DNA from 4 places in the Oryzibacillus soli genome. Region 1 is predicted to be linked to each of the others. Evidence: riboswitches for the same ligand, from Rfam matches in the RefSeq annotation. Region 1 holds a riboswitch; each other region holds the start of a gene.
What was found. A riboswitch is a leader RNA that binds a small molecule or an ion and turns the genes downstream of it on or off. The one in region 1 is predicted to bind cyclic di-AMP.

Region 1 (5,704 bases):
ACCGACAGCATGGCCACGGTGAACCATACCTTCTTCAGGCCCGTCAGCCTGATGTTGCGGCCGCCGTCGAAGAGAATGAGCGCGGCGCCTCCGGTCAGAATCAATTGATTGACAATGGAGGTGCTGGGCTCCACGATCCAGTGCAGTCCCTGGCCGGCCAGGATGCCGGTCAGGAGGAACAAGGCCACGTCAGGCAGCTTCAGCCACCGGGACAGACGTCCTACCACCATGCCCAGTCCGCAAACAAAAACGATCAGATAAAAAATATGATGTATGATCTCCGTACTGGCGCTTTCCATACGGATGCCTCCTCATGCTCCAGACATGGCCGTCAATTGACGGCGTTCTCGAACTTCTCGATCTGGTCATTGGTCCCGATCACCACCATGATATCCTTCTCATCCACGGTATCCTCTGCCGTCGGGGCGATGATAACCCCGTTGCACTTGTTGATGGCGACCACGCTGCAGCCGAAGCGGGCCCGCGTATTCAGGTCCTTCAGGCTGCTGCCGGAGATCTTCTTCGAGACGGACAGCTCCGCAATGGTGTAGTCATTGGACAGCTCGATATAGTCCAAGAGACTGGGCGACGCCAGCTGGTGGGCGACACGGACGCCCATGTCCCGCTCCGGGAAGATGACGCGGTCCACGCCGATCTTCTCCAGCACCTTGCCGTGAAGATCGGACATGGCCTTGGCCACCACCTTCTTCACGCCCAGCTCCTTGCACAGGATGGCCGCCAGGATGCTGGCCTGGATATCATCCCCGATGGCGATGACCACGCAGTCGAAGTTCCGGATGCCCAAGGACTTCAGCACCTCTTCGTCATTGCATTCGGCCAGGACCGTATGGGTCAGCTCGCCGCTTAGATCATCCACATTGGCCTCCCGCCGGTCGATGCCCAGCACCTCGTATCCCAGCTTCATGAGTTCCTTCGCCAGGCTGGAACCGAACCGGCCCAACCCGATAACCGCATACTGCATCTTCTTCATGACTGTTGCTCCTCATCCGAAAATATCGATTCTATAGGTGATAAGACGAACCGCTTCGTTAACCGATGGTGATCTTGCCCTCGGGATACCGGTACAGCTCCTTCTCGGGCTTGGGACCCAAGGCGTAAGCCAGCGTGATGGGGCCGAGCCGGCCGATGAACATCAAGAGAATGATCACCACCTGGCCGATATCGCTCAGGTAAGGGGTCAAGCCCATGGTCAAGCCCACCGTACCGAAGGCGGACACCACCTCGAAGAGGATCATGAGGAAATTCCGGTCCTCCGTGGTGGACAGCACCATGGTGGCGAAGAGCACCAGGAACATGGCGATAAACGTCAGGGTGATCGCCTTGAAGATCCGGTCCTGCGCCAGACGGTTGCGGAACATGACGATGTCCTGCTTGCCCCGGATCATGGCGATCATGGCCCCGATCAGAATGGCGAAGGTAGTGGTCTTGATACCGCCGCCCGTTGACCCCGGAGAAGCTCCGATGAACATCAGAATGACCATAAAGAACTGGGTGGCCTGACGCATGCCCGCAATGTCGATAGAATTGGCTCCCGCCGTACGGGGAGTGATGGACTGGAAGATGGAGCCCCAGATTTTCCCGGACCAGTTCAGAGAGGCCAGAGTCTTCTGGTTCGTAAATTCGAACACCAGGATCACAATGGCTCCGAACACGATCAGGAAGGCGGTCATGCTGAGCACCACCTTGGAATGCAGGGACAGCCGCTTGGTGCGCCTGAAATCCAGCAGATCCGACAAAACGATGAAGCCCAAGCCGCCCAGCACGATCAGAGCACCGCTTGTGAAGGAGATGATCGGATCATCCACATAGCTGGTGATGGACGTGAACGGTCCGGAGATGGGACCGAAGATGTCGAAGCCGGCATTGTTGAAGAAGGAAACGGCATGGAAGAAGCCGTAATACAACGCTTTGCCGAACGGCATGTCAAAGGACCAGCGGATCGTGAACAGGATCATCCCGCCGAGCTCGATCATGAGAGAATAGTTGATAACCTTGCGGATCAGCCGCACGATGCCCTCAATGGAGTTCTGGTTCAGCGCCTCCTGCAGAATCAGTCGCTCCTTCAGCGAGATCCGCTTGCGCAGCATCATCGCCACCAGAGTCGCCATGGTCATGAAGCCCAAGCCGCCGACCTGTATCAGAACCAAGAGAACCAGCTGGCCGAAAACGTTAAAGTGGGTCCCGGTGTCCACGACGACCAAGCCGGTCACGCAGGTGGCCGAGGTGGCGGTGAACAGGGCGTCCAGGAAGGGGGTTCCCAGTCCCGAACGGGTGGAGATGGGCAGCGACAGTAAGACTGCGCCGATTAAGATGATGAGAGCGAAACCTGATACCAGGATCTGGGGCGGAGTCATCTTCATCTCCAGAGGATTTTTGACCATGTTCATGTGCTGATCTCCTTCTACGTTGTGCCTCCAAAAAACACAAAAAAAGACACTGGAAAACCAATGCCTTACCGTTGGTATCCTGATGAAAGCCTACGAGGTTAGCTGACGGGTTCGGGTGTACAGGCCACCCTATTCGTAATGAAACGAAATTCACCCCATAATGCAATGGTTCCCCCGTTTTCTTGGAGAAATTCGGCTTTTATTCAATTGATACCGATTATAGCTTACCGGAAGGCAGGGGACAAAGAGCATATTCCCGAAAAACGGCGGATAAATATGATATGGCGGCATGTTTTGGGGAGAAGGCAAGGCACTGTCTTCCATTTTCATAGGTTTTCCATTATTATCTCCGATTATCACATCTTTTCGGGGGTTCCGCGGATTCCTGCTGCTGGAAACGGCATGCCACTTTATGTTACCTTGGTAGTAGCCTGATGATCCCTAAGAACAAGAACGAGAAGGAGACGGTCTAGTGATTCCACACAAGTTGAACGGCAAGCTTCTTTTCTTGGCTTTACTCGGCGTCATATTATACTTTACCTCCGCCCTGATCATGTCCCTAAGCCATAACGAATCCATGGAGGAGGATCTCTCCGCTCCGGCGGTTACCAAGGAGATGGCCCTCGATGCAGCCTCCCGTTATGCGGCGGATAAGCTGGGGTTCAAGGCCTCCGAGATGAAGATCGCCTACCAGACGGAGAAATATACCAGCGGCTACGTCACCAAGAACAGCCTGATGGATACCTATACCGAGAAATACGGCACGATCGCCCCTCTCGAATACTGGCTCGTCATCGCCAAGGATGACTCCGACCGGGTCCTTCATCTCCGGGTGGATATGGAGACGCCTGCCGTCACCGCCTGGGAGGAGCCCGGGGCCCTGCCCAAGCCCCACGACGAGAAGAATGCCCCTCTTGCCATGAAGGCGCTGAAGGATGCGGGGTACAACCCGGATGACTTCACCTATTCGCCACCAACGAAGAAGGCCGAGGCCAACCGCTTCACCTTCCTCTCCAAAAAGGAAGCCATCGGGGAAGCCCCGATGGCCATCAAGATCGGCATCCGGAGCGGTGAGCCCGTCTCCTTCGTGACCGGCTTCCGGATTCCGGATGATTATATGGATTGGATCAAGGGCCAGGAGCGTCTGGCCGGATGGATGACGGGTGGCTTCCTCTTCTTCACGGCCGCCATGGGCATCACGGCGCTGGTCCTGGCCATCATCCACCGCAAGCGGGTCCACTGGAGCCGAGGACTCCTCATGACCGGCGTCTTCTTCGTGATCTACATCATCATGAATCTGAATGTGACCGACGCCTTGCTGGCGGCGGAGAGCGGAGCCGGCGATACCGCGGAGGCGCTGATGAACGCCATCATGATCGCCTTCGTCGTCGGCGTCTCGGTGCTGATGGCGGCCGCCGTCTGGTTCTGCCTCCTGTCCGGTGACCAGCAGTGGCGGATGAAGGGCTTCCGCCCGTGGCCGCGCTGGAGAGACCCGGATTTCGGCCGGGACGTCTTCTACGGCATGGGCCGGGGCTATCTGATCTGCTTCTTCATCCTCGGAGTGCAGCAGATTGTCTTCCTCGCGGAAGCCAATCTGTTCCATTCCTTCGGCATTCCCGACCCGTCCCAGTCGCCGTTCAATATGAAGTGGCCCCTGCTCTTCCCCGCCGCAGCTTGGGTGGCGGCCATCATGGAGGAGGCCATCTACCGCCTCTTCGGCGTCATTCTCTTCAAGCGCCTGCTTCGCTTCAACTTCCCGGCGCTCCTGGTCAGCAGCGTGATCTGGGCACTGGGGCACACGGGGTACACGCTGTACCCCAGCTACACCCGGCTCGTGGAGGTCACCATCCTGGGCTTCATCTTCGGCTACACCTTCCTGAAGTACGGCTTCATGACGGCCGTGTTCGCCCATGCGATCATGGACAGCCTGCTGATGGCCCTGTACGTCATGACTGGAGATCCGTCGGCTGCCAATCTCTTGACGGGCTTGTTCTACATCCTGCTGCCTGCCGCGATCGGCTACGCCGTCAGATTCCTGCATCCCCGTCTGGGAGGTCCCCGGCGCCGTTCGGATCCTCCGGAAACGAATCCGGATCTTCCTCCGGACCGGGATTCGGAGCTTGCTCCGGACCCCCGTTTAACGACGTAAGAATCGTCAACGCCAGCTTTTCTCCGATTCCGAGAGGCCTGAAGTCTTCGACTTGGGCCTCTTTGATTTTGCGCAGGGAGCCAAAATGCTTCAGCAGCGCCTTCCGCCGCTTCTCTCCTACCCCCGGGATGGCGTCCAGCTGGGACGCCACCATGGACTTCCCCCGCTGCTCCCGGTGGAAGGTGATGGCGAACCGGTGGACCTCGTCCTGGATCCGCTGCAGGAGATAGAACTCCTGGCTGTCCCGCGGCAAGGGCACCACCTCAGGCGGGTCGCCGGCCATGAGCTGGGCGGTCTTGTGCTTCGCATCCTTCACGAGGCCGCAGACGGGGATATAGAGCCCCAGCTCGTTCTCCAGGACGTCCATAGCGGCGGAAATCTGACCCCGTCCCCCGTCCACCACGATCAGATCCGGCTGCTGCAGGCCTTCCTTCAACACTCGCTCGTAGCGGCGCCGGATGACCTCCCGCATGGTCTCGTAATCGTCCGGTCCCTCTACGGTCCGGACCTTGTACTTGCGGTATTCCTTCTTGTCCGGTTTGCCGTCGGTGAAGACCACCATGGCGGAGACGGGGTCCGTCCCTTGAATGTTGGAGTTATCGAAGGCCTCGATGCGGCGGATGGTCCCGGAACCCAGCCAGGACCCCAGGTTCTCCACGGCCTTGACGGTGCGCTCCTCATCCCGCTCGATGAGCTTGAACTTCTCCTCCAGGGTGACCCGGGCGTTGTCGCAGGCCATATCCACCATCTTGCGCTTGGACCCCCGCTGTGGCACATGCACCTTCACCTTCAGCCAGGCCTCCAGCGTGGCCTTCACGTCCGTCTGCGCCTCTACATCAGGGCCCTCGTGTGCGGCGGCTTGGGCATCACCCGGCGCTTCCCCTTCCTCCGGCTCGGAGGGCAGGAACACCTCCCGCGGCAGAGCCGGGTTCTCGCTGTAATACTGGGCCACGAAGGTCAGGAAGTCCTCGTAGGCTTCGCCGTAATACGGGAAGGCCGTGGCGCGGCGTTCGATCATTTTGCCTTGGCGCATGTAGAGGATCTGGACGCACATCCAGCCCTTGTCCGTGTAGTAGCCGAACACGTCCCGGTCTACCAGGTCCATGGTCTGGATCGTCTGCTTCTGCATGACGGCGTCGATGGACAG
Region 2 (5,704 bases), on a different contig from region 1:
ATGAATTGAGGGATCAGCACGGTCACGTGATCCGTCTCGGCGGTCTTCCATTCCACGGTATCGATGAACTTCAGGACGGGACGGATGATGCTCCGGTAGCTGGATCTTAAGGTGACGAGACGCACGCCCGGGCTCCATTCCTCCCACTTGGCCTCCATCCGCTCGATGGACTCGTCGTCGAAGCCGACATAGACCGCAATCACATTGTCGGTCATGGACTTGGCATAGCTGAGCGATTGCTTCACGACCCGGGTCACGCCTGCAACGGGTACGACGATCGTATTCCCTTTGATGCACGGTTTCTCCGTCTTGATATCAATGCGAAGCTGATCGGCGATATTCATATAATGGCTGTTGATGGAGTGGAAAATGTACATGACGGCGGGAAGGAAAAGAAAGACGGTCCACACTTGAGAAAACTTCGTTATGATAAAAATCAGAGTGATGCTCAGCGTGGTCAGCATGCCGATCATATTGATCACGAACTTGACGGCGTAGCCCTGAGGCTTCAGCCGGAGCCAGCGCAGCATCATCCCCAATTGGGAGATGGTGAAGGGAATGAATACGCCCACCGCATAGAGCGGGATCAGGTTCTCGGTGTTGCCCTTGAATGATGCGACCAGAATGGCGGAGAATACGCCGAGAAAAATGATGCCGTTGGAGAAGCCCAGCCGGTCACCGCGGACCATGAAGGCATGAGGCATATATTTATCCTTCGCCAGCATGAAGGCGAGGAGCGGGAAGGCGGAATACGCCGTGTTCGCCGCCAGGAAAAGAATAAGGGCTGTGATGCCTTGAATCGAATAGTACAGCACACCGCGGCCGAAGGTGCTCTCTGCGATCTGAGATACGACGGTTACCTTCGGATCGGGAGCAATGCCGTACCAATAGGCCAGCAGACTGATGCCGATGAACATGAAGCCCAGAATGCCGCCCATCATCATCAAGGTTGCGGCCGCATTTCGTTCCGCCGGCTTCCGGAAGTTCGGGATGGCATTGGACACGGCCTCCACCCCCGTCAGGGCCGAGCAGCCGGAGCTGAAGGCTTTGAGCAGAAGGAAAAGACTGACATTGGATACGGAGGTCCCGATTGCTGGCGCCGCGGCATCGATGCCGCCTGTAAGAGCCTTCACGATCCCGGAGAGGATCAGGATGACGATGGCAATGACGAACAGATAGACCGGTATGGCCAGTACAGAGGCGGATTCGGTCACGCCTCTCAGGTTCATGATGGTCAACACGGTAATCATGATGAGGGCGATGGCCACCCGGTGCTCATGCAGGGACGGGAACGCCGAGGTGATGGCATCCGTACCCGCCGATGAGCTGACCGCAACGGTCAGGATATAGTCCACCAGCAGAGAGCCTCCGGCCAGCAGTCCGGTCGAGGTGCCCAGATTGTCCATGGCGACGATATAGGCGCCGCCCCCGCCCGGATAGGCGAAGATGGTTTGACGGTAGGACAGGATGAGTATGAAGAGCAGGCCCAGTACTGCCAGCGAGATCGGCAGCGAATACCAGACCGCGGTGAAGCCCGCCGCCATTAAGACGATCAGAATCTGTTCGGTGCCGTAAGCCACTGATGAGAGGGCGTCCGAGGAGAGAACAGCGAGAGCCTTGAGCTTACTGAGCTTCTCCCCTTCGATCTCGGCGTTCTTCATCGGCCGTCCGATCAGAACCCGTTTGAGCTTGCTTACCATGGCGCATATCCCCTTTTGTCTGTGATGATCGCTCTCCCATCTTCAACTTGTCTTTGACCATAAGTTCTCCAACTCGGCTCAAAACATAATCCGGAACGGGATGACGCATTTTGGGCAACAAAAAAACACAAGGCCCGCCTTGTGCTCATGACACAAATCACCTTCTCTCTTACGCTGACGAGGTTAGCTGCCGGATTCGGATGCGAGAACTCACCCTACGGTCTCATCGACCGATTCACCCCAGATGTTGGGTCCCCCGTTTTCCCCGGATGGGAAATTAAGCGGCATATTCAATTAACGTATGTTATCATACTGCCGCGGGATTCGGCCGGTAAAGTCTGGTATTTCCGCTTTTTGGCGTTCATGCTCTTGATGGGCCTGATGGGTACGTTTCCAAAAAAGCGAGGGTCAGCCGCTCGACGGTTATCTCCCCATTTCCTACGTTTTTCATGATTCGATGACAACTTCATGAAATAAAAAAAGGACCCGCTCCCATGGGGAGAGGTCCGTCCTGCGATGCGCTTACTCAGCGGCAGATTGCGCCGCGGTGGTGACGGCATTGATGGCGGAGCGCTCGAAGGTCAGCTTGGTTGCATCGTTCACGCGCAGAACCACGGTGTCGTCGGTGATCTCCAGAATCGTGCCATGCAGGCCACCGATGGTGGTAACCTTGTCGCCCTTCTTCAGGTTAGCCAGCAGCATATTGCGAGCCTTGGTGCGCTTCTGCTGCGGACGGATCAACAGGAAGTACAAGAGGGCGAACATGGCGATGAAGGGCAAGAATGTAACCAGGGCATTACCGGTGGTCCCGGCGCCGTCTGCGGCCAGATAAAACATGGGAATTCCTCCTTAAGTGGGCTCGGTATAGGAATGTTGTCTTTTAAAACCCTTTGTCGTTCTCGTTCATGCCGTACATCTCGAAGAACTCATCGCGGAAATCCAGCAGCCTGTCCTCCCGGATGGCCTGGCGCACACCGCGCATCAGCTCCAGCAGGAAATGCAGGTTGTGGTAGGTGGTCAAGCGGATGCCGAAGGTCTCGTCGCACTTGATCAGATGGCGGATGTAGGCGCGCGAATAGTTCCGGCAGGTGTAGCAGCTGCACTTGGGATCCAGGGGGCCGAAGTCCTCTTGGAACTTGGCGTTCCGGACAACGAGACGTCCTTCGCTGGTCATGCAGGTTCCGTTCCGGGCAATCCGGGTAGGCAGGACGCAGTCGAACATATCGATGCCCCGGATGGAGCCCTCGATCAGAGCGTCCGGCGATCCTACTCCCATCAGATAGCGCGGCTTATGGGCCGGCAGGAGCGGGGTCGTGTAATCCAGCACCTCATACATCAGATGCTTGGGCTCGCCGACGCTGAGTCCCCCAATAGCATACCCCGGGAAATCCAGGGAAGTCAACTCGGCGGCACTCTGCTTCCGTAAATCCTCATACATGCCGCCCTGCACGATGGCGAAGAGGGCTTGGTCCTTCGGACGGGCGTGCGCCTTCAGGCAGCGTTCCGCCCAGCGGGTGGTCCGCTCCAGCGATTGCTTCGCATATTCATGGGTGGCCGGGAACGGCGGACACTCGTCGAAGGCCATCATGATATCCGAGCCGAGAGCATTCTGGATCTCCGTCGCTTTCTCCGGGGAGAGGAACAGCTTGTCTCCGTTCAAGTGGGACTTGAACGCCACGCCCTCCTCGGTGATCTTCCGCATATCGCTCAGCGAGAACACCTGGAAGCCGCCGCTGTCCGTCAGAATGGGCCGGTCCCAGTTCATGAACTTGTGAAGTCCCCCTGCCTGGCGGACGATCTCGTGACCCGGCCGCAGGAACAGGTGGTAGGTGTTGCTCAGGATGATATGAGCGTCCATCTGCTTCAGCTCTTCGGGCGCCATGGTCTTGACCGTGGCCAGAGTCCCTACCGGCATGAAGGCCGGAGTCTCGATGACACCATGGGGCGTATGGACTCTTCCGAGCCGGGCGCCGGATTGCTTGCAGGTCTTAATCGGTTCGTAGGTTACGGCCATGATTGGATGACCCTGCCTTTCGTTAGTAGATAAACATGGCGTCGCCGAAGCTGAAGAACCGGTATTCCCGCTCTACGGCTTCTTTGTAAGCCCGCAGGATGTTCTCCCGGCCCGCCAGGGCACTGACCAGCATGACCAAGGTGGACTTGGGCAGATGGAAGTTCGTCAGCAGCGCATCCACCAGGAGCATGGGCACTCCCGGGTAGATGAAGATGTCGGTCCATCCGCTGCTGGCCTTGATCTTCCCTTCGGGAAGCTCCGGATCTTGTCGGCTTATGCGCGCCGCCGTCTCCAAGGTTCTGGCGGAGGTGGTTCCTACCGCTACGATGCGGCCGCCGGCTGCCCGGGTCTCATTGATGAGCGCCGCCGTGTCTTCCGGCACCTGGTAGAACTCCGCATGCATCTCGTGTCCTTCGATGGTATCCGCCGATACGGGACGGAAGGTGCCCAGCCCCACATGGAGGGTGACGGATGCCAGACGCACGCCCATCTCTTGGAGCTTGTCCAGATATTCGCGGGTAAAATGCAGCCCCGCCGTCGGAGCGGCGGCGGAACCCTCATGCTTGGCGTACACGGTCTGGTACCGCTCCCGGTCCTCCAGCTGCTCCTTGATGTAGGGGGGCAGCGGCATCTCGCCCAGCCGGTCAAGCAGTTCATTGAAGATGCCCTCGTACAGGAAGCGGACGGTCCGGGCGCCCATCTCCCCCTCCTCCTCCACAACCGCTCGGAGAAGAGGCTGGCCGGGTGCCCCGCCGAAGTGCACCTCCGTCCCCGTCTTCAGCCGCTTGGCCGGCTTGGCCAAGGTCTCCCAGCGATCCTCGCCCAGTGACTTCAGCAGAAGCAGCTCCGCCTTGGCTCCCGTATCCGGCTTCGTTCCGAAGAGCCGGGCCGGAATGACCCGGGTGTCATTGACCACCAGCAGGTCCCCCGGGCGCAAAAAATCAGCCAACTCCTCAAAGCGGCAGTGGCCGATTTCTCCCGTACGCTTATTCAAGGCCAGAAGCCTGGATCCCGTCCGCTCCCGCAAGGGAGTCTGCGCGATCAGGGCCTCCGGCAGTTCAAAATCAAACAAATCCACATTCATCCGATTGTTCAGTCCTTCGTTAAGGTAACCCCTTGGTAATAGGTGGACAGGATCTTCTTGTAGTCGTATCCCAGCTCCGCGAAGCCCCTCGCCCCCCATTGGGACAGGCCGGCTCCGTGCCCGTTGCCGGTTCCGGTAATCGTATATTCCGGCGAGGCAGTGCCGTATTCCATCTGCCCGCTGCCGTTCAGCACGAAGTACCCGCTGTCCGGCAGAGCGGCTGTTTGGCCGCCGGCGGATACGGCATACAGGGTGCCTCCGGAAGCAACGGAGGTCCTTCCGTTTGCTCCCAATATAGTATACCCTCCGGACCGGTCAATTTCAAACCGGGTGCTGGGCAGTCCGCCGAGAAGGGTCCGGAAGTTATCGGGCGCCGACAGCTTCAAGGATTTCCCGTTGGCGTTGAGCTCGGTTACCCGCCCGGAATCCCCCCGGGTCTTCACCTCCAGGCTCGATAACGGCCCTTGAACCGGAGCCAGACCCAGGCCGGGCAGCTTGTCGTTCATGAGCCGAAGCAGCTCATCCGGCGTATATGGGCCTCGCGTCCAGCTGTAGGAGTTGGACTCTTGGGCTTCCCCGAATACGATGACGGAATCGCCGGCGTTCAGCTTGGCCACCGGCGGATTGCCGGTATTGTCCACATAAGGGGCGGAACGGGCGTTGACGCCTGCTTCGGTCACTTGATAGATGGCAAGTCCCAAGGCGGTCTTCCGCCCGCTGTCCTTCAGATAGGAGGAGTGGACATACGCCACCTGCCCGTCCGGAAGCACCCCGCGCTTCCAGATCGCCTTGTTCTTCGCAGCCCCTTCGTCCGGGCTGGGCACCGTCTTCAAGTACGGCAGCGCCGTTCCCCAGACGTCGGCTCCCGAGCTGGACATGCCTCCGGAGTTGGCGGAGAAGAAGGCG
Region 3 (5,704 bases), 120 kb from region 1:
AAGGCATCGGCGTGGAAGGCCTGAAGTGGATGAAGGATGCGGGTGAGAAGCATGGTCTTCTGACCATCACCGAAGTCATGACTCCGGAATACGTGGATGTCTGCGCCGAATACGCCGACATTCTGCAGGTGGGGACCCGCAATATGCAGAACTTCGATCTGCTCCGCAAGCTGGGCACGATCCAGACGCCCGTTCTGCTGAAGCGCGGCTTCAGCTCTACCTACGATGAGTTCCTGAACGCAGCCGAGTACATCCTGGCCGGCGGCAACCCGAATGTCATGCTCTGCGAGCGCGGCATCCGCACCTTCGAGTCCTACACCCGCAATACGCTGGACCTGGCCGCCATCCCGGTTCTGAAGCAGCTGTCCCATCTTCCGGTTATCTCCGACCCCAGCCACGGTACCGGCCGCAGGGAGTTGGTCGTCCCGATGACCAAGGCTTCCGTTGCCGCAGGCTGCGACGGCCTGATCATCGAGATGCACACCGATCCGGACAATTCCATGACCGGCGACGGCGTACAATCCCTGTTCCCGGATCAGTTCGCAGATCTGCTGTCCGACCTGGAGAAGCTGGCGCCTCTGTGCGGCAAGTCCTTCACCACCCGCAAAGAGCCTATTCTGGCCGGCTCCTGGAAGAAGTAATATTCGGGATTTCAGAAGTGTATATAATGAAGAAAGAGGTTTATTCCAAGGGTTTCCACTGGGAATAAGCCTTTTTGGCGATATTATGAACCGTGCTGTGAAGATACCTAACATGGCCCAAAAAAATACCTTACATAAGTATTGACGCTTAAAACCGAACGTTTTATAATAGGTGCAAGTTGACTGAAAACTTGAACAATCATAGCATTACAAACCAATAATGTTCGGAATTAGGGAGGGTATTTATCCATGTCTGCTCAGAAAGTGCTGGATCTCATCAAAGAAAAAGGTATTGAGTGGGTTGATTTTCGTTTTACCGATATCGGCGGCAAATCCCATCACTTGTCGATCCCGGCATGTGAAGTAGAAGCCGAAACCTTCGAACTGGGCGTAGCCTTCGACGGCTCCTCCATCGCCGGCTTCCGCGGTATCGAAGAATCCGACATGGTTATGATGCCGGATACGGACTCTGCCTTCGTGGATCCTTTCACCGCACATCCGACTCTGGTCATCCTGTGTGATATCTTCACTCCGGACGGCGAGCGTTACGAGCGCGACCCGCGTTCCATCGCCGTTAAAGCAGAGCAATACCTGCAAACCACCGGCGTAGGTACCGCAGCATACTTCGCTCCTGAATCCGAATTCTTCATTTTTGACGATGTCCGCTACGAGAGCGGTATGAATAAATCCTTCTTCGAGGTTGATTCCGAAGAAGGCGCTTGGAACACCGGCCGCAAGGAAGAAGGCGGCAACCTGGGCTTCAAGGTCGGCGTGAAGGGCGGTTACTTCCCGGTAGCTCCGGTTGATACTCAACAAGACATCCGTTCCGAAATGTGCCGCCTGATGCAAGAAGCAGGCCTGCGCATCGAGCGTCATCACCACGAAGTGGCTACCGCCGGCCAAGGCGAGATCAACTTCCGCTTCAGCACGCTGACCAAGACTGCCGACAACCTGCAGAAGTACAAGTACATCATCCACAATGTTGCCCGTCAATACGGCAAAGTGGCAACCTTCATGCCGAAGCCGCTCTTCGGCGACAACGGCAGCGGTATGCACGTTCACCAATCCATCTGGAACAACGACATTCCGTTGTTCTATGAGAAGGGCGCGTACGCCAACCTGAGCGAAATCGCTCTGTTCTACATCGGCGGTATTCTGCACCACGCTCCGGCTCTGATCGCGCTGACCAACCCGTCCACCAACTCCTTCAAGCGTCTGGTTCCGGGCTACGAAGCTCCGGTTAACCTGGTATTCTCCAAGGGCAACCGTTCCGCTGCCATCCGTATTCCGATCGCAGCCGTTAACGCGAAGGGCTCCCGGATCGAGTTCCGTACTCCGGACTCCACCGCTAACCCGTATCTGTCTTTCGCTGCCATGCTGATGGCCGGTCTGGACGGCATCAAGAACAAGATCGACCCGCGCAAGCTGGGCTACGGTCCGGTTGACAAGAACATCTATGAGCTGGCTGACTCCGAGAAAGCCGAGATTCGCAGTGTTCCGGGCTCCCTGGATGAAGCTCTGGATGCACTGGCAGCTGACCACAGCTTCCTGACCGAAGGCGGAGTCTTCACCGAAGACTTCATCAACAACTTCATCGAGCTGAAGCGTGCAGAAGCCAAAGCGGTATCCATCCGGATTCATCCGCACGAGTACTCCCTGTACTTCGGCTGCTAATTGGCAGGTATTCATCAATCACATTCAAAAGCCCTCCGGGATCCTGATCCCGGAGGGCTTTTTTACCGTCACTGTTCGAACCGGAACAGCGGGGCACCCAGATGAACCTGGTGGATCTGACGGTGCAGGGCCGAGACGTACCGGTCCAGCCCATTTTCAAAGTCCCCGTCATTCAGAAGCTCCACGGCCAGAAAGGACAAATCCGGTTCTTCGCCTTTGTGCCGCCATTTGCCGTCTAATAAAACATAATTGCGGTCCCGAAGAACGGTGCGCTTGTGCTCAGTCAACACGGGCGTTCCTCCCTTTCATCCGGATGCTTCTAGGGTGCCCTGATCCGGATGGGCGCGGGGGAAGGAAGGGTGCCAACTTCAGGTGGCGCTGAGAACAGGAAGCCGGAATTCCTTCACGACCTCGTACATGGGACTGCGGCCCAGATGGCTTCGGTACAGGATGACCGAGCCGCTGGTCCATTCGAGGCCGTCAAGGCCAGCCGGCTCAGGCAGCTTGCTTCGGACCTGCGTCCAGGGACGGTCTCCTTGATAACGGCGGGCCAGGGTAATGTGGGGACGAAAAGGCTTGTCCTCTTTGGAATAGCCTACACGGACAAGGGCCTGAAGGACATCCCGCTGGAGACTGACGAGACGGTCTCTGTCCCCTTCCAGGCCGGTCCACAGAATGCTGGGCGCCGCGGGAGGACCGAAGGTGCCCAAACCGCTCAGGCGCAGCTTAAACGGGACGTGGAGAGAAACGGCCTCCTCCAGGGATGCCATAATCCTCGGGAGTCGTTCCTCCTCCGTGTCCCCCATAAAATAGAGGGTAATATGCAGATCCTCCGTGTGGGCCCATTTCTGGAAAGGGTACAGAGCTTTATGGGCACGGGTCCACTCAGCCAAAGACTTCTTGATCTCCGCGGGCAAAGGAACTGCCGTGAACAATCGGTATGTGCTGCCGGACATGGATAGTCCCTCTTTTCTTGTCAGGATGGGGGGCTGGAATGTTTTGGCGGTTGCCAGCCCGTTGCTCGATATGTTAGCTTATGTAGTGCCGAATCCAGCATACATACCAAAATAAAAGTGCTGGTACGGGGGACGATTTACATGGGGTGAATGAGCGCGTCAGTAAGAGCGTGCTAGGGAAAACCTTCTTCCCGAACCCGACAGCTAACCTCGGAGGCTACAAGGAGGACATACAATTGAATATTTTTCGCACAGGGCTGAAAAGCTTACTTTTGACATGTGCGTCGGCGGTCGCTCTTTCCTGTTGGGCAGGGGCTGAACCGGCCATGGCCTCGTCCGCCGCGGGTTCGGACGTGAAGGTCCAGATCAATGACGAGCTGATCCGGTTTCCGGATGCGCAGCCCTTCATCGATCAGAACAAGCTGACCCAGGTACCGGTCCGTTTCGTACTGGAGGAATTGGGATATAAGATCCAGTGGTCCGAGGAGAACGGCCGGATTCGGGTTCATATGCTGAACTCGGACGGTACTCATATTGAAATGGTAACGGGACAGCAGGATGTTGAGGTCGACGGGAAGAAAGTGGAGCTGGCCTCCGCGCCGATCCTTCAGGAAGGCCGGGTCTATATACCGCTCCGGTTCATCTCCGAAGCTTCCGGCATCCGCGTCCAATGGGATCCGAACAATTTCATCGCGATTCTGAACGAGGATGGGAACTATCATGCGCCCGCGTGGTATAAGCCCAAGATGCAGCTGCTCTCGAGCTTCACCGCAACCGCCTATTCGGCCAGTCCGAGCGAGAACGGCGGCTATGGGGCCGTGGACTACTTCGGCAGGCCCCTTCAGCTGGGCACCGTAGCTGTGGATCCCAACGTCATTCCACTCGGCACCAGGCTCTATATAGAAGGTTATTCCTACAACGGGCTTCCCGCCGGCGGAATGTACGCCATTGCCTCCGACACGGGTAGTGCCATCCAGGGAAACAAGGTGGATATCTTCCTGCCAGGCTCCAGAGACAACAGTCTGAAGTTCGGCATGCAGCAGGTTCATGTATACAAATTACCTGAATAAGCGTAACCTATGGCAGTCTCCCGGTTGGGAGGCTGCTTCTTTTTTGGGCCGATGATTTACTCATTTATCTCTTTGATGTTGTTCTTATGGAACGCTGTAAAGGAGAAAAGTAAAATTTGTGTGACAGCCTTATACCTACTTGTAGAACCTAGTGAATCTTGCTATCATAGATGAAAACGTGAAGGGGCAGGTGTGGATTTACATGAAAAGAGCTTATAACTTTAATGCGGGCCCGGCAGCACTTCCGCTGGAAGTTCTGCAGCGTGCGCAAGAGGAAATCGTAGACTTCAAGGGGATTGGCATGTCTATCATGGAGATTTCCCACCGCAGTAAAGAATACGAAGCCGTTAACGACGAGACCCAGCAGCTTCTGCTTGAGCATCTGGAGCTTCCGTCCGGATATAAAGTGCTGTTCCTTCAAGGCGGCGCCAGCACCCAGTTCGCCATGGTCCCGATGAACCTGCTCGCCTCCGGCAAGGTCGGCAGCTACGTCATGACGGGTTCGTGGGCGGAGAAGGCGTACCAAGAAGCTCAATTGATCGGTGAAACCCACATCGCAGCCAGCTCCCAAGAAGGCGTTCTACATATTCCGGCATTGAGCGAGATCCAGATTCCCGAGAATGCCGCTTACCTGCATGTCACCTCCAACGAAACGATCGCGGGGACCCAGTACCAAGCTTTCCCGGATACCGGCTCCATTCCGCTCGTAGCGGACATGTCCAGTGACATCCTGTCCCGCAGAATCGATTCCTCCAAGTTCTCCCTGATCTACGCGGGCGCCCAGAAGAATCTCGGTCCTTCCGGCGTAACCGTCGTTGTGGTCAAGGACGATCTGCTGAAGGAGACCCCGAAGCACCTGCCGACCATGCTTCGTTACAGCACCTACATCAAGAACAATTCCTTGTACAATACGCCTCCGGTTTACTCCATCTACATGGTCAACCTAGTGCTGAAGTGGATCAAGGAAAAGGGCGGCATCGGCGCCGTCGAGAAGCTGAACCGCGAGAAGACCGACCTGATCTACAACGCGCTGGACAACAGCGGCGGCTTCTATGAAGGAATGGCTCAGAAGGACAGCCGCTCCATCATGAATATTACCTTCAAGCTTCAAACCGAAGAGCTGGAGAAAGAATTCTTGGCGGAAGCCAAGAAGAACGGCTTCGTCGGCTTGGGCGGCCACCGCAGCGTAGGTCATCTTCGCGCATCCACTTACAACGCCGTACCTTATGAGGCTTGTAAGGCACTGGTTGATTTGATGGGCGAGTTCCAGCGCAAGAACGGCTAAGAAACCCAATCACCCGGCGGCATGCCCGCCGGGTTTTTTTATATGAATAATTAACCGGAGTTTAAATTTTTTACCTCT
Region 4 (5,704 bases), on a different contig from region 1:
AAGCGTTTGGGAAGCCGGCACCAGATCGGCAACCGAGGCATCGGCCAACAGCCGGTAATCGATCCCCCGGAGCAGCGCCGTTTGATAAGTAAACTCTTGAATTTTGAAAATGACGTCACCGCCATAGGATTTCCGGACAACCAGGTCACCTTGCTTCATGTGCGAAATCCCCTCCTTCGTGTATCGTATGAGGGGGATGGGCGTTTGGTGCGGGTCGGGTTATTGTGGAATGCTTCTCACGGAACGAAAAACTCCCCCGCCCTAAGAGGCGGGGGAGCTGCAATTGCTATAGCGTCACGCCTGCCCGGGACAGCGCCGCGGTCAGCGAGGCGTATTCCTGCAGGCTCAGGGTCTCCCCGCGCCGGGACGGGTCGATTCCGGCCTCCTGGAGCGCCGCCTCCATACGGGGCTTCGTCTCCTTGGTGAAGAAGCGGCTCAGCAGATTGTTGCTGATGGTCTTCCGCCGCTGGGCGAAGGAGGCCTGAACCACCTCGAAGTACAGCTTCTCGTTCTCCACCTGCACCGGCGGCTCCTTCCGCACCTGCAGCCGGATCACCGCCGAGTCTACGTTGGGCTGGGGGATGAAGACGGTATGCGGCACGATGGTCACCACCTGAGGCTCGCAGTAGTACTGCACCGCAATACTCAGGCTGCCGTAGTCCTTGGTGCCGGGCTTGGCCGCCATCCGGTCGGCCACCTCCTTCTGAATCATCACGACGATGTTCTCCACCGGCAGACGCTCCTCCAGAAGCCGCATGATGATCGGCGTGGTGATGTAATACGGCAGGTTGGCCACCACACTGACGCCTGACATTCCGGCAAAATGCCGCTCGAACACCTCGTTCAGGTCCACCTTCAGCACATCCCCGTGGACCACGGCAGCGTTCGCGTAAGGAGCCAGCGTCTCCTCCAGCACCGGCAGCATCCGCTGGTCGATCTCGATCGCTACCACCTTGCCCGCCTGCTTGGCCAGCTGCTGTGTCAGGGCCCCGATGCCCGGACCGATCTCCAGGGCGCCCTTGGATTCGTCCAAGCCAGCAGCGGAGACGATCTTGTTCAAGATGTTCAAGTCCACCAGGAAGTTCTGGCCCAGGCTCTTCTTGGCGGCCAGATCATACTTTTTCAGGACTTCCTTCGTTCTCGCCGGTGTGGCGACATCTGCAATCACATTCGGTTTCGTATTCATTCGTAGCCCTCTTTATGGAATCGCTCCAGCGCGTTTTGGAATTCCTGCTTACTGATCTGGAACATCTGGCACCGCTTATGGAACTGCTTGCCGTTGGAATAGCCGATGCCGAGCAGCCGGCCCATGGCCTTGCGGCGCTCCGCCGCCTGGGGATGGACGATGAGGCCTGCCTCCATCAGGTCCTCCCAGGCGATCTGGGAGCCCTCCTGGGCGAAGTCCGTCTTCACGTTGGCAAGCGCCCGGCGAATCATCTCCGGCGTTGCGTTCTCGATGCCGACGTCGCCCTTCACCGTCACTTCCTCCTGGGTCAGGAAGGCCTGCTTGCAGCCCGGGAAGCGTTCGGTGATGAGCCGGCGCAGCCGCTCCCCCGCATGGTCCGGGTCCGTGAAGATGATGACGCCCCGCCGCTCCAGAGCCAGACGGATCTTCTCGTACACGTCCTTGTTGATGGCGGAGCCTCCGGTTTCGATGGTTTCCGCCTCTACGGCCCGCTTGATGGCCACCGTGTCGGATTTGCCTTCTACCACGATAATTTCTTTGATCATAGGGTGCAACTTTTCCTCCCGGCCAATCGTCTGTTCAAATAGGAAAAGAAGAGGCTTCCGCCTCTTCCTTGAATCGCATTGTGAAATTAATCAACCGTCGGCTTCTTCGGACCGATGACATACACGGTATACCCGCGCTTGGTGCCGAACTTGGTGGCATAAGACATACTGTCGAAGTAGACGTCGATGGTGTTACCCTTCACGCCGCTGCCGATATCCTCCGCTCTGCGGAAGCCCAGCCCTTCGATGTACACCCACCAGCCCAGCGGGATGACGTTCTTATCGACGGCGATCGTCCGGCCTTCCGTCACCGTGGTGCCGGTATAGGTCAGACCGAATTGGGGATGGCTGTCATCCTTGCCCGTCGATGCCGCGCCGGCCGAATAAGCGGTCAGCGTGACGTTGTTCAGAACCTTCTTATATCCAAATTTTACCCCGCTCTTGGTGATTTCATCCACGTTCGGAGAAGAATTCGACAGAACCGTAACCACAGGAACCTTGGTGCCCACCGCTACGACCTTGCTTACGCTCTCGGCCTTTACGGTTTCGCCCACCTTGTTCTCCGATACCAGGACTCCATCCTCATACACTTTCTCGGTCTGAACGACCTTGGAGCCTTCCACGCCTTCCTGCACGGTCTGGGACTTGCCCTTCAGCAGGTTCCCATCGTTCTGCGTCACTGTATCGTAGGCGATGGCGACAGTCTCCTCGGAGACCTCCTTCTTCACCCGTACGATCTTCAGATCAGCACCGGACGCCAATGTCGACTCCGGCCCGGGGCTTACCTTATCCAGCTCGCCCACTTGAATATTCAGGTCTTCCAATGCTTCTGCAACCGTCTTTCCGGTTGTGTACAACGTCACCGTCTTGCCATCGGCGGTCAGTTGAATAGGCGAGGTGTGGTTAATGACGATGGCGTCGCCGTTCTTGAGCTTGGTGTCAAGAGGCAGCGAGATCCGGTCATGTTCGCCGACCTGAATGGCTTTGTCATCCAGTAGGTGTTGCAGGACAGAGCTCTTCGTGACCATCACGGTCTCTTGTCCGTCGACCACTACGGATACGCGCTTGGTAGCCGTACCGTACAACAACATGAAAAACATGAATGCCAGAGCTGTGAAGATCAGAGCAGCGATTCCGATCAAACGCCCGTTTTCATGCTTCCATCGCAATGCGAAGGCCATGCTGGATGATCGTCTTACATGGGGTTCCGTTGTTACAGGGATTGCGCCCACTTCATTCGGTCCTCCTTCATAGTCCCGCCGTCAAGTATGATGCATGCTGGGTTTGACGCGACTATTGAGTAATGATAATGCTTGGTCCTTTCTTACGAATTCTCTGGAGCAATGGGAAGGAAGAGGTCACACGAAGCGCAAAAAGCCCCGTGAAGAGGAAGCTCTTCTCGTGGCTGGGCATGACAAAATAAATTCATCAATGCACGACAAGTGTCCTCTCTTCAACGCTTACGAGGTTAGCTGACGGATTCGGACGTAAGAGTCGCCCTACCTACGCGGCTGCGAAGCAGCCATCTAAGGATTCACCCCAAAACCGTGCCGTTACTAAGGCCCAGCATGCACCTCAGTCGTTCACATTCGGTTCCCCCGTTTCCCATAGTGGAAACTCAGCGAATTGGAAAATTGGCAAGCATTATTAAGTTATCTTGAACTGTATGATAATGCCTTACAGGAAAGTTGTAAATAGCGAAAAGTCTATATATGGCTCAAAATTGCCCATGTATGCGATTAAAACCCGCTTTTTTGGCTTCATATCCCACTTGTTTCAGCCATTATCTCCGTTTTTCTTCATTCGGACCCCGATTTTCGGAAAAATGGTGAACTTTCCATCGCACAGCGGCATCAATTCGCCCCATTTGGACAGGCCATTTGAGAACAAATTGACTCGTCCGGGACTTTTTCCCATAATATTTTTAGAGAGGTCTGAACGCGATTTCCAGTACCTTTATTCCAACGAAGCAGGTGGTCCGAATCGATTCCATACTCCGGATTGAGGGCTTGTACGGAGGATATTTCCCCCATAAACCCGTCTTGAAAAACGTAACGTTCGACGTCCGTCAGGGCGAAATGGTCGGGCTGATCGGCCTGAACGGGGCCGGCAAGAGCACCACCATCAAACACATCCTGGGACTCCTTCAACCCCAGAAAGGAGAGATCCGCGTGCGGGGCTTGACCCTGAAGGAGGATCCGGAGCCTTACCGGTCCGCCTTCGCCTTCGTGCCGGAGTCCCCCGAGCTCTATGAGGAGCTGACCATCCGCGAGCACCTGGAGCTGACGGCCCGGGCTTACGGTCTGAAGGAAGCCGAATGGGAGCGACGGATGGAGCGGCTCCTCGGCACCTTCCGGATGAAGGAGAAGCTGGGAAGCTTCTCCGGCCATCTGTCGAAGGGCATGAAGCAGAAGGTCATGATTATGAACGCCTTCCTGGTGGAACCGCCCCTCTACATCATAGACGAGCCATTCCTCGGCCTGGACCCCCTGGGCATCCGTTCCCTCCTGGACCTGATGGTTGAGATGAAGCGCCAGGGTGCCAGCTTCCTGATCAGCTCCCATATCCTCTCCACCATAGAGCGCTACTGCGACCGGTTCGTCGTGCTGCACCAGGGGGAGATCGCAGCCCAAGGCCCGTTGGAGCAGATCCTGGAAGCTGCGGGGCTCCGGCAGGGGACGCTGGACGACGCCTTCTGCCGCCTGGTGGCCGGAGGAGGGAGTCCGGCATGACGGACCTGAACCGGCTGTGGTCCAAGCGGGCCGCCGCCTTCTGGAAGGAAGCCGCCGTCTATTGGAGCTATGCGGCTCGAAGCGGCCTGACCGCCTTTCTGCTCCTGTTCTTCATCATCGGCTCTTATGCCTATATGACCGTTCTCAAGACGCTGCCGGCCGATTATCCCTACTGGAGGATCACCACACCGGTCTTGGCTGCGGTTATCGGCTTGTCGCCCTACCGGACTTTCCTGAAGCAGGCGGACCAGGTGTTCCTCATGCCTGCGGAGCTGAAGCTCGGGCGAACCTGGCTCTACAGCGGCGTCTATAGCTACCTGTTCCAAGCCGCTTGGACCCTGGGGGCGCTCTTGATCCTGTGGCCGCTGTACGCTCATTGCGAGGGAACGGCCGCAGTGCCCTTCGTGAACGCAGCCGCCTCCGTCCTGTTCGTCAAGGCTGCCTCCCTGGACCGGCGGGTGGCGGAGAGCAAGCTCCTGTACCGGACCCACCGGATTCCGCTATCCATCATGCGGTGGGTGATGTCCGTTGTGTTCGCGTTCATGGTCCTGACGCAGGATTATTTCTACGGCGCGCTGGTGTTCTTCCTCTTCTACCTGCTTCATGCCTTCACCGCGCGGATCCTGCCGTCACACCGGATTCCATGGGAAGTCTGGATCCGCAAGGAAGCCGACTACCTGAAGGTGCACTATACCTTCTTCAGCTGGTTCGCGGACGTGCCGAAGCTGCCTGCGCGTCCCAAGGCGCGCAGACTCTGGGCAGAGGCTGTGAACCGGCTGCCGTTTGACAAGAGCGAAACCTATCGCTATTTGTACTTCAAGACCTTCCTCCGCTCGGAATGGTACGGCATTACGGTGCGGATCCTGGCGGTTGCCGTCTTCCTCCTGATCTTCGTGGAGAATGCCGTCGCAGATCCGCTGATTTACGCCGTGGCGCTGCTGATGACCTCCGCCACGGTCTCCTCCCTTGATCAGGCACACCGATACAGCTTCTGGCTGGAACTCTATCCGGTGCCGAAGGGGCTCCGGACCAACGCCATCGTGACGACTGCCGGCTGGGCCCTGAACCTTTGGAACCTCTTGGCAGGAGCCGCTCTCATCCTCTTCCACGGCGACAAGCTCCATGCCGTAATCGCCGTGGCGCTCGGCTTCCTGTATGTGTACTATTATAAGAACGTTCCGCTGCGCAAGAGAGCCTCCGCCCGGGAGGATGATTAGTCCATAACCGCAAGAAACCCGCCT

Region 2: linked by a shared signal. The riboswitch ahead of kimA (potassium transporter KimA) and the one ahead of ACSEXW_RS12605 (TrkH family potassium uptake protein) in region 1 are both predicted to bind cyclic di-AMP.
Region 3: linked by a shared signal. The riboswitch ahead of ACSEXW_RS13185 (stalk domain-containing protein) and the one ahead of ACSEXW_RS12605 (TrkH family potassium uptake protein) in region 1 are both predicted to bind cyclic di-AMP.
Region 4: linked by a shared signal. The riboswitch ahead of ACSEXW_RS25090 (resuscitation-promoting factor) and the one ahead of ACSEXW_RS12605 (TrkH family potassium uptake protein) in region 1 are both predicted to bind cyclic di-AMP.

The regions. Positions count from the first base shown of each region.
Region 1 is NZ_JBPPGJ010000008.1:128,416-134,119, reverse strand. It holds gene ACSEXW_RS12615 (cation:proton antiporter) at 1-299, opposite strand, end outside; gene ACSEXW_RS12610 (potassium channel family protein) at 332-991, opposite strand; gene ACSEXW_RS12605 (TrkH family potassium uptake protein) at 1,050-2,408, opposite strand; cyclic di-AMP (ydaO/yuaA leader) riboswitch at 2,481-2,616, opposite strand; partial or broken gene ACSEXW_RS12600 (CPBP family intramembrane glutamic endopeptidase) at 2,962-4,323, shown strand; gene uvrC (excinuclease ABC subunit UvrC) at 4,436-5,704, opposite strand, start outside.
Region 2 is NZ_JBPPGJ010000001.1:385,562-391,265, forward strand. It holds gene kimA (potassium transporter KimA) at 1-1,700, opposite strand, end outside; cyclic di-AMP (ydaO/yuaA leader) riboswitch at 1,858-1,994, opposite strand; gene yajC (preprotein translocase subunit YajC) at 2,223-2,537, opposite strand; gene tgt (tRNA guanosine(34) transglycosylase Tgt) at 2,581-3,714, opposite strand; gene queA (tRNA preQ1(34) S-adenosylmethionine ribosyltransferase-isomerase QueA) at 3,737-4,798, opposite strand; gene ACSEXW_RS01410 (SpoIID/LytB domain-containing protein) at 4,807-5,704, opposite strand, start outside.
Region 3 is NZ_JBPPGJ010000008.1:252,751-258,454, forward strand. It holds gene aroF (3-deoxy-7-phosphoheptulonate synthase) at 1-641, shown strand, start outside; gene glnA (type I glutamate--ammonia ligase) at 891-2,315, shown strand; gene ACSEXW_RS13175 (hypothetical protein) at 2,384-2,605, opposite strand; gene thpR (RNA 2',3'-cyclic phosphodiesterase) at 2,684-3,271, opposite strand; cyclic di-AMP (ydaO/yuaA leader) riboswitch at 3,348-3,505, shown strand; gene ACSEXW_RS13185 (stalk domain-containing protein) at 3,598-4,341, shown strand; gene serC (3-phosphoserine/phosphohydroxythreonine transaminase) at 4,544-5,626, shown strand.
Region 4 is NZ_JBPPGJ010000025.1:12,062-17,765, reverse strand. It holds gene yabG (sporulation peptidase YabG) at 1-159, opposite strand, end outside; gene rsmA (16S rRNA (adenine(1518)-N(6)/adenine(1519)-N(6))-dimethyltransferase RsmA) at 287-1,186, opposite strand; gene rnmV (ribonuclease M5) at 1,183-1,731, opposite strand; gene ACSEXW_RS25090 (resuscitation-promoting factor) at 1,818-2,912, opposite strand; cyclic di-AMP (ydaO/yuaA leader) riboswitch at 3,174-3,365, opposite strand; gene ACSEXW_RS25085 (ABC transporter ATP-binding protein) at 3,714-4,463, shown strand; gene ACSEXW_RS25080 (ABC transporter permease) at 4,460-5,680, shown strand.